Leptothrix cholodnii SP-6: one gene and its partners. The main gene of each other region encodes a partner of the protein of the gene in region 3 in a complex. Links are inferred from orthologs where the notes say so. Each region holds a gene or a part of one and is shown on either strand. Other genes may lie near its edges. The genes, in order: tsaB, tsaE and tsaD.

Region 1 (3,054 bases), 1.2 Mb from region 3 along the record:
TGTTGCTGTGCAGGTTCATGTCGCGCATGACCTCGGCCAGCGGCGGCGACAGGAATGCGGCGGTCTCGGGCAGGCCGGCCGGCACCAGGCCCTCGCGCACGCGGCCCTGCAGGCGCCCGCCGAGGGCGCGCCATTGCGCCTCGATCACGCGGGCGGCGTAGCTGGCGGGCTCGTTGTAGGCGATTGGCCAGTTGCGTTCGCCACAGGCCAGCGGGTAGCTGCCGGTCAGGCGCCAGCGCTGCGGCGAACTGAAATCCGCCTGCAGGCCGGCACGCCAGTCGTTGCAGGGCCCGTCGCTCAGTCGCACGCTGTCGGGCGGTGTCCAGCCGGCGAGCGCCGGCTCGGCGCTGACGCTGGCGACACCGCGGGCCGGATCGGGACGAAAGCCCAGCGTGATGCTCTTGTAGTTGACCAGCAGCGCGTCGGGTCGCACGTTGTACGGCTTGAGCGGCTCGCCGTCGAAGGCGGCCGGGTCGATCTCGGGCAGCGCGTATGCGCTGCGGTCGAGCACGATGTCGCCGCGGATCTCGTCGATGCCGAGCTGCTGCACCTGGCGCAGCAGCAGCCACAGCCGCTCGGGCACCAGTTTCGGGTCGCCGCCGCCCTTGATGTGGAGCGAGCCGGCCAGCACGCCCTGCCGAGGCGTGCCGTCGAGGTGGAGGGTGGTGTGCCATTGAAAGCTGCGGCCGAGCTGCTGCAGCGCCGCCGCCGAGGTCACCAGCTTCATCAGCGAGGCCGGATGCGCCAGCTGCCCGGCCTGGTGGCTCAGGCGCGCCTCGCCGCCGCCGGCCGGGGCGATCCACAGGTAGAGGCTGTCGGCGGGCAGCTGGGCCTGCGCCAGCGCGGTGCGGATCGTCGTGGGCAGCGGCGTGCCCGGCTGGCCCGCCGGCGGCACCTGCGCGCCTGCGGAGGGTGCGCCGGTGCCGCCGGCCAGCAGCATCAGGCCGCACATGGCCCGCAGCGACGGCCCCGGCGGCAGACCGAGCAACGGTGGACGAGACGGGAACCGGTTCGGCAAGGCAGGCATCGGGCGCAAGGTGGAGGGCAGGGCGCGGCAGTATCCCCGGCCTGCGCCGCGTGCGCGGCTGCCCCGCTGCACGAGGGGCGGCCGTTACACTGAAAGCGCCTTTCGCCGCCCAGGAAACCATGTCGTCGCCCCGACTGCTCGCCCTCGATACCGCCACCGAAACCCTGCACCTGGCCCTCGTGCAGGGGGATCAGGTGCTGACCCGCGCACTGCCGGGCGGGGCACAGTCGTCGGCCCTGCTGCTGCCGGCGGTGGCCGAGCTGCTGGCGCAGGCCGGCTGGACGCTCGCGCAGCTCGATGCCGTCGCCTTCGGCCGCGGGCCGGGCGCCTTCACGGGGCTGCGCAGCGCCTGCTCGGTCAGCCAGGGGCTGGCGCTCGGGCTGGATCGGCCGCTGATCGCGCTCGACACGCTGGCGGCGGTGGCCGAGGCGGCATTCCAGCGCGGCGCCGGCGCGCAGGTGTGGGCTCTGCTCGACGCCCGCATGGGCGAGATCTACGCGGCGCCCTGGCGTCGCATCGGGCCCGGCCACTGGGCGGCGCCCGACGATCTGGCCGCGGGTGTTGATCCGGCGCCGTGCCTGTACACGCCGGCCGCCCTGCTGCGGGCGATCGAGGCCGCCCCGGCCGATCTGGCCGGCCCCGGGCTCGACGCCCATGCCGATGCGCTGGCCGCCGCGCCCGGCCGCCGCTTGGCCGCGGCGCTGCCCGACGGCGCGGCGCTGGCGGTGCTGGCGCGTGCGGCGCATGCCCGCGGCGCATGGATCGATCCGGCGCTGGCGCTGCCGCTCTATGTGCGCGACAAGGTCGCGCAGACCACCGTCGAGCGCGGCCTGGCTCGCCAGGCGGCCGCGTCGTCGGCGGCGTGAGGGGCCGATGAGCGCCCGCGCCTCGAACTGGCCCGCCGCGCCGATCCTGCGCAGCATCGGCATCGAACACCTCGACCAGGTGATGGCGATCGAGCTGCAGGCCTACCCGTTCCCGTGGAGCCGCGGCAATTTCGTCGACGCGCTGGCGGCCGGGTATCTGGCCCAGTGCCTGCAGGCGCCGAGCGGCGAGCTGCTGGCCTACCAGTTCGCGATGGCCGGGTTCGAGGAGTGGCATCTGCTGAACCTGACGGTCGCGCCGGCGCATCAGGGCCAGGGCCACGGCCTGCGCCTGCTCGACACCCTGGCGCAGCACACGCGCGCGACCGGCGCGCATTTCCTGTGGCTGGAGGTGCGGCCGAGCAACCTGCGGGCGCGCGCGCTCTATCACCGCTTCGGTTTCGAGCAGATCGGCTTGCGCCGCGCCTATTACCCCGATACCGGCGGGCGCCGCGAAGACGCGCTGGTGCTGCGCTGGCGCGCGGGTGCTGCGGAGGCTGCCGATGCCGTGGACTGAACGCCAGCGGGCGATGCTCGGCGAGATCGGCATCCGGCTGTGGCCGTCGCCGCAGGCCGGGGCCGCTGAAACGCCGGCCGCGCCGCCGGCTGCCGTGCCGGTGGTGCCCGTCGCCCGATCGCTGGCCCAGCCGGCGCCGGGCTTGGCCGTGCCCACGGCGGCCAACCCTGCGCCGAGTGCGACCGCACCGCCGCCATCCGTTGTCCGTCCGCGAGTCGACCCCGCACCGGCCGCACCGGCCGCACCGCTGGCCCGGCCCGGCGGCCTGATCCAGGCTGCGCCGGCCGGCGCGGTGTCGGCGCTGGACTGGCCCGAGCTGCAGGCGGTGGTCGAGGCCTGCCGGGCCTGCGGCTTGTGCGAGAGCCGGCGCCAGACCGTGTTCGGCGTCGGCCATCACCAGGCGCACTGGATGCTGGTCGGCGAGGCGCCGGGCGAGCAGGAGGATCTGCAGGGCGAGCCCTTTGTCGGCAAGGCCGGCCAGCTGCTCGACAACATGCTGCGTGCGGTCGGCCTGACCCGCGAGCAGGCCGAGCCGGCGCGGCAGGTCTACATCGCCAACGTCCTGAAGTGCCGTCCGCCCGGTAACCGCAACCCCGATCCGCAGGAGGTGCAGCGCTGCGAGCCTTTCCTGCAACGCCAGGTCGAGC
Region 2 (3,118 bases), 370 kb from region 3 along the record:
CCCAGCACCTCGCGGCCGATGCGCAGGCTGTCCTTGATCTGCGCGCTGGTGCTCATGTCGAACAGCGCGCGCAGCACGTGGCGGTCGTTGGCCTTGACGTTGATGTTGATGCCGCCGATCGCGTCGGCGCGGTTCTCGCGCTGCGCCATCCAGCGTGCCGCGGCGCTGCTGGCGCTGCGCTCGGACAGCGCGAACACCGACGCACCACGCGCGCGCGGCAGCATGAAGGCGTCGGCGTGCACCGAGATGAACAGGTCGGCCTGCACCCGCTGCGCCTTGCGCACGCGGTCCTGCAGCGGCACGAAGAAGTCGGCGTCGCGCGTCAGCATCGCGCGCATGCCGGGGCGGGTGTTGATCAGGTCGTGCAGCTGCCTGGCGATCTGCAGCACGACGTCCTTCTCGCGCAGCCCGCTCGGCCCGATCGCGCCCGGGTCCTCGCCGCCGTGGCCGGGATCGATCGCCACGATCACCAGCCGGTTGATGCCGGCACGGCCCGGTGGCACGGCCGGCGGGCGCACCGGCGCGGCGGGTGCCGACGGCGGCGCCGATGCGGTCGCAGGAACCGGGGCTTGCGCCGGCCCGGGTGTCGGCGCCGAGGCCGGCGGCCAGGCGGGCCGGTCGGGCTCGACCGCCTCGGGCGTCCTGGCCACGGCCGGGCCGTCGCCGGGCTGACCCGGCAGCGCGGGCGGCGGCGTGGCGCCGGGCGAGTCGATGCGGCCGATGAATTCGCCCAGCGCGTCGTCGACGTCGGACGCGGCCTGCTCGGCCTCGTGGTTGGCCGCCTGGCTGGCGTTGCCGAGCGCCGTCTCGCGTTCGCGCACCAGCAGCAGCAGCGGATCGGGCGGCTTGCTCGGGCGCAGGTCGAACACCAGCCGGTGCCGGTACGGCGGGATCGGCGCCAGCGTGAACACCTGCGGCTCGCTCGGGCTCTTCAGGTCGAACACCATGCGCACCTTGCGCGGCTCGCTCTGGCCCAGCCGCACCTTCTCGATGTGCGGGTCGTGGTTGCCGACCTTGGCGACCAGGTCGCGCAGCTGCGGGCTGAGCTCGAGGTCGTCGATGTCGATCGCCAGCCGCGGCGGCTGGTCGATCGCGAAATGGCGCGTCACCAGCGCCTGGTCGGATTCGATCGTCACCCGCGTGTAGTCGGCCGCCGGCCAGACCCGCACCGCCACCAGGTTGGCGCCGCGCACCAGATCGGGCGCGCCGAGCATCAGCACCCAGGCGCCGGCCTGGCGGAACCAGCCGCGCCGATGCATGGCGGGCAGATCATCGGTGGGCGGGGTCGACAGAGGGGCCGGCAAGTGCCCGTGGCGCGTCGCGTCGTACTTCATGCGGGGCGTCCTTGGTGAGCGTGGGCGGTCAATCGGAGATCAGCTCGCGGCCGAGCGCGGTGCCGGGCTGCAGCTGCACCTGCCGGCCGGCGTCGAGTTGCGGCTCGATGATGATGCGCAGGTCGGCGGCGGGCAACAGGCCGGCCACCCGCTCGGGCCATTCCACCAGCTTGAGCCCGGGGCTGGCAAAGAGATCGCGCAGGCCGGCGTCCTCCCATTCGAGCGGATCGCCGAAACGGTAGAAGTCGAAGTGCCACGCCGCGCCGGCCTCGCCCGACTCACCGGCGGGCAGCTCGTAGGGCTCGACGATCGCGTAGCTCGGGCTCTTGATGCGCCCGCTCACGCCCAGCGCGCGCAGCAGGTGGCGCACCAGCGTGGTCTTGCCCGCACCCAGCGGGCCGTGCAGCTCGATGCAGGCGCGGCGCAGGCCGGGGTGGCGCGCCAGGCGGGCGGCGGTGGCGGCGCAGGCCGCCTCGTCGGGCCAGTGCAGGGACAGCGTTTCTAGAATCACCGGATGTCAGACCTTCCAATCGACGCGCCGGCCCTGCTCGAGCAACTGCAGGAATGGGCCCGGACGCTGGGATTTTCCCAGATCGGTGTGGCCGACGTCGATCTCGCCAGCGCCGAGCCCGGCCTGACGGCGTGGCTGGCCGCCGGATTCCACGGCGACATGCAGTACATGGCCGCCCACGGCCTCAAGCGCGCCCGCCCGGCCGAACTCATCCCCGGCACCGTGCGCGTCATCACCGCCCGCCTCGACTACCTGCCACGCGACACCCCGCCCGACTGGCGCGAGCACGAGCGGGCGCGCCAGCAAAGCCCCGGCGAGGCGGTGATCTCGATCTACGCCCGCGGTCGCGACTATCACAAGGTGCTGCGCCAGCGCCTGCAACGCCTGGCCGACCGGATCGCGCAGGCCGTCGGGCCGTTCGGCCACCGCGTGTTCTGCGACTCGGCGCCGGTGCTCGAGGTCGAACTCGCCAGCCGCAGCGCACTCGGCTGGCGCGGCAAGCACACGCTGCTGCTCGACCGCGCGGCGGGTTCGATGTTCTTTCTCGGCGAGATCTACGTCGACCTGGCCCTGCCGCCCACGCCGCCGGTCACGCCGCATTGCGGCCAATGCAGCGCCTGCATCGACGTCTGCCCGACCCGCGCCATCGTCGCGCCCTACCGGCTCGACGCGCGCCGTTGCATCAGCTACCTGACGATCGAGGACGACGGCCCGATCCCGATCGAACTGCGCGCGGCGATCGGCAACCGCATCTACGGCTGCGACGACTGCCAGCTGATCTGCCCCTGGAACAAGTACGCGCAGCGCAGCCCGCTGGCCGATTTCGACGCGCGTGCGCCGCTGGTCTCGGCCACGCTGCTGCAGCTGTGGGGCTGGGACGAGGCGGCCTTCCTGCGCCACACCGAAGGCAGCGCGATCCGCCGCATCGGCCATCGGCGCTGGCGGCGCAACCTGGCGGTGGCGCTGGGCAACGCCTGGCGCGAGACGGGTGATGCGGCCATCGCCGCCGCGCTGCAGTCGGCGCTGCCCGAGCCCGACGACATGCTCGCCGAGCACATCGGCTGGGCGCTGGCGCAGCGCGCGGCGTAGCCGCCCGGCTCAGCCCTGCGCGTCGATCAGGATGGCGCGGAAGTCGTTGACGTTGGTCAGCGTCGGCCCGGTCACCACCGCGTCGCCCAGCGCCTCGAAGAAGCCGTGGCCATCGTTTTCAGCCAGGCGATCGAGCGGCTTGACGCCCATCGCCCAGGCACGGGTCAGCGTGTGTGGCGTGAAG
Region 3 (3,008 bases):
CCGCGTTCGATGGCCTGCGCCAGCATCTCCACCATCACCTGCATGCGCACGTGCAGGTAGTCGTCCTCGGGCTTGGGGAAGCGCTTGCGGAAGGCCGACACCAGCGCGTCCGATCCCTTTCCGCCCGCATTCGGATGCCATTCGGCCACCGCCAGCACCCGGCCGATGCCGGCCTCGCCGATGGCCGCCGGCACGCCCAGCGCGTTGCCGTAGAAGGTGTAGAACTTGCCCTCGAAACCGACCTCGCGCGCCGCCTTGATCAGCAGCGTCAGGTCGTTGCCCCAGTTGCCGGTCAGCACCGCCTGCGCGCCGCTGGCCTTGATCTTGGTGGCGTAGGGCAGGAAGTCCTTCACCCGGCCGATCGGGTGCAGCTCGTCGCCGACGAACTCGATGTCGGGCCGCTTGGCCGCGATCATCTTGCGGCCCTCGCGCAGCACATGCTGGCCGAAGCTGTAGTCCTGGCCGATCAGGTAGACGCGTTGGGTGCCGGCGTCGTCTTTCAGCACGTCGGTCAGTGCAGCCAGCCGCATGTCGGCATGGGCGTCGAAACGGAAGTGCCACGGGCTGCACTTCTCGTTGGTCAGCACCGGGTCGACGGCCGAGTAGTTGAGCAACAGCGCGCGGCGCTGCGGCTCGCGCTGGTTGTGCTTGTTGAGCGCGTCGATCAGCGCCGCAGCCGCAGCCGAACTGTTGCCCTGCATCACCACCGCCACGCTCTGGTCGGTGGCGCTTTTCAGCAGCGACAGCGCCTCCTCGGTGCTGCCCTTGCTGTCCATGCGCATGAGTTCGAGCGGCCGCGCGCCGCCCGGCAACTTGACACCACCGCGCGCGTTGACGCGCTCCATCGCCCAGACGATGTTGCGCGCCACCGCCTCGCCGGCATTGGCGAACGGGCCCGACAGGCCCTCGATCAAGGCCACCTTGATGGGCTCGGCGGCGCTGGCGTTCACGCCGCAAGCGGTGAGGACGGCAGCCAGGAGCAGGCCGCGACGGGTATGAAAAAACGAGGTCTTCATGTGATCAGATCCGGTTCAGACGGGCCGCAAGAGCGCGCGCTCGGGCTCTCAGATCGCGCCGAGATCCCAGCGCGGCTTGACGTCGAAGTGATACGCCAGGCTCGGCTCGGCCCGGCCGGCCTGCAGGCGCATGGCCGCGGCGAGCGCGATCATCGCGCCGTTGTCGGTGCACAGGTGCAGCTCGGGGTAGTGCACGCGCACGCCGCGTTTTGCGCACTGGGCGTCGAGCTGTTGACGCAGGCGCCGGTTCGCGCCCACGCCGCCGGCCACCACCATGCGCTTGAGGCCGCTGGCTTTGAGCGCCAGCAGCGACTTGGCGACCAGCACGTCGACGATCGCCGCCTGCGTCGATGCGGCCAGGTCGGCGCGCGCCTGCTCGGTCATCGTGCCGGCTGCGACGAGGCGCTGCTGCTGCATCCAGACCGCCGTCTTGAGGCCGGCGAACGAGAAGTCGATGTTGTCGCCACGCAGCAGCGGGCGCGGCAGCTTGAAGGCCGTCGGGTCGCCCTGCTCGGCCAGTTTCGACAAGGCCGGCCCGCCCGGATAACCGAGGTCGAGCATCTTGGCGGTCTTGTCGAAGGCCTCGCCGGCGGCGTCGTCGATGGTCTCGCCGAGCAGCGTGTAGGCGCCCACGCCGTCGACCCGCATCAGCTGCGTGTGGCCACCCGACACCAGCAGCGCGATGAATGGGAACTGCGGCGGATCGGCCGACAGGAACGGCGACAGCAGATGGCCTTCGAGGTGATGCACGCCCAGCACCGGCTTACCGAGCGCCATGCCCAGCGCGCACGCCATGCCCGCACCGACCAGCAGCGCGCCGGCCAGGCCGGGGCCGCGGGTGTAGGCCACCACGTCGATCGAGGCGAGCGCGTGGCCGGCCTCGGTCATGGTCTGGCGCAGCAGCGGCACGACGCGGCGGATGTGGTCGCGCGAGGCCAGTTCGGGCACCACACCGCCGTAGGCCTGGTGCATGTCGATCTGGCTGTGCAGCGCGTGCGCGAGCAGCCGCACCGGCTGGGCGCCGCGCACACCGCCCGGCAGTTCGACCAGCGCGATGCCGGTTTCGTCGCAACTCGACTCGATGCCCAGCACCCGCAGCGGCGCAGCGTCAGCCCAGTTCATCGCCACGGCCTCAGACACGACGCCGCCCCGCCGACCACCAGATCAGCGCGCCGGCCACGATCATCGGCACGCACAGCCACTGGCCCATGCTGAGGTTGAACGCGAGCAGGCCGAGGAAGCTGTCGGGCTCGCGGAAGTATTCGGCGATGAAGCGGAACACGCCGTAACCGCCGACGAACAGGCCGCTGACCCGGCCCCAGATCGGCCGCCCGTCGGCGCCGACATGGGCCGAGCGGCTGTGGCCGTAGAACCAGGTGAGCGCGAACAGCGCGAGGCCTTCGAGCGCGAACTGGTAGAGCTGCGACGGGTGGCGCGGCAGGTCGCTGCCCGACTGCGGGAACACCATCGCCCACGGCAGGCTGGCGTCGGCCGCGCGGCCCCACAGCTCGCCGTTGATGAAGTTGCCGATGCGGCCCATCGCCAGGCCGGTGGGCACGCAGGGCGCGACCAGGTCAGTGACCTCGAAGAACTTGCGCCCGCGCAGATGCGCAAACAGCGCCATCGCCACGATCACGCCCAGCAGGCCGCCGTGAAAAGCCATGCCGCCCTTCCAGACGGCGGGGATCTCGCTGAGGTTGGCGAGGTAGTACGTCGGCTTGTAGAACAGCACATAACCGAGCCGCCCACCCAGGATCACGCCGACCACGCCGAAAAACAGCAGGTCCTCGACATCACGCGCCGTCCAGGCCGGGCCCGATCCACTTGCATACGGCGCCTGGCGGATGCGCCGGGTGGCCAGGAAATAGAACAAGCCGAAGGCCGCCAGATACGTCAGGCCATACCAGTGGATCTGGAAAAAGCCCAGATCGAGCGCGATCGGGTTGAACTGGGGATGCACGAGCATCGGCAAGACTCCAAGGGGAACAACGG

Evidence for each region.
Region 1: the proteins of tsaD (region 3) and tsaB are in contact, whole or in part, in a solved structure (PDB 4WQ4), measured with the Escherichia coli proteins. The link is inferred for Leptothrix cholodnii SP-6 from one-to-one orthologs.
Region 2: the proteins of tsaD (region 3) and tsaE are in contact, whole or in part, in a crystal structure (PDB 6N9A), measured with the Thermotoga maritima proteins. The link is inferred for Leptothrix cholodnii SP-6 from one-to-one orthologs. Residues at the interface, in WP_004082750.1 of Thermotoga maritima: Cys10, Asp11, Arg49, His50, Leu82, Gly84, Gly135, Gly136, Glu154, Thr155, Leu156, Asp157, Asp158, Ser159, Glu162, Asp165, Lys166, Arg169, Leu170, Tyr175, Lys213, Thr214, Leu217, Tyr218, Gln221, Arg222, Asn324; in WP_004082108.1 of Thermotoga maritima: Leu37, Gly38, Lys46, Lys57, Val59, Lys60, Ser61, Thr63, Phe64, Thr65, Leu66, Met67, Val69, Pro71, Tyr82, Arg83, Leu84, Asp86, Asp88, Phe89, Asp93, Ile128, Asp130, Glu131, Arg134.

The regions. Positions count from the first base shown.
Region 1 is NC_010524.1:404,188-407,241, forward strand. Bases 113-3,019 are described here. They hold tsaB (tRNA (adenosine(37)-N6)-threonylcarbamoyltransferase complex dimerization subunit type 1 TsaB), read left to right. Parts: upstream 113-1,146; coding sequence 1,147-1,893; downstream 1,894-3,019. Other genes in these bases: dacB (D-alanyl-D-alanine carboxypeptidase/D-alanyl-D-alanine endopeptidase), read right to left, coding at 113-1,027; rimI (ribosomal protein S18-alanine N-acetyltransferase), read left to right, coding at 1,901-2,407; LCHO_RS01875 (uracil-DNA glycosylase), read left to right, coding at 2,394-3,019. In the rest of the region: more of dacB, read right to left, coding at 1-112; more of LCHO_RS01875, read left to right, coding at 3,020-3,054. UniProt on the Escherichia coli protein: Required for the formation of a threonylcarbamoyl group on adenosine at position 37 (t(6)A37) in tRNAs that read codons beginning with adenine.
Region 2 is NC_010524.1:1,209,229-1,212,346, forward strand. The notes cover bases 105-3,075. They hold tsaE (tRNA (adenosine(37)-N6)-threonylcarbamoyltransferase complex ATPase subunit type 1 TsaE), read right to left. Parts: upstream 1,846-3,075; coding sequence 1,363-1,845; downstream 105-1,362. Other genes in these bases: LCHO_RS05660 (N-acetylmuramoyl-L-alanine amidase), read right to left, coding at 105-1,334; queG (tRNA epoxyqueuosine(34) reductase QueG), read left to right, coding at 1,849-2,934; LCHO_RS05675 (glycerate kinase type-2 family protein), read right to left, coding at 2,944-3,075. Also shown: more of LCHO_RS05660, read right to left, coding at 1-104; more of LCHO_RS05675, read right to left, coding at 3,076-3,118. UniProt on the Escherichia coli protein: Required for the formation of a threonylcarbamoyl group on adenosine at position 37 (t(6)A37) in tRNAs that read codons beginning with adenine.
Region 3 is NC_010524.1:1,576,702-1,579,709, reverse strand. The notes cover bases 102-2,962. They hold tsaD (tRNA (adenosine(37)-N6)-threonylcarbamoyltransferase complex transferase subunit TsaD), read right to left. Parts: upstream 2,139-2,962; coding sequence 1,065-2,138; downstream 102-1,064. Other genes in these bases: lgt (prolipoprotein diacylglyceryl transferase), read right to left, coding at 2,149-2,962; LCHO_RS07450 (branched-chain amino acid ABC transporter substrate-binding protein), read right to left, coding at 102-1,016. Outside these bases: more of LCHO_RS07450, read right to left, coding at 1-101; more of lgt, read right to left, coding at 2,963-2,982.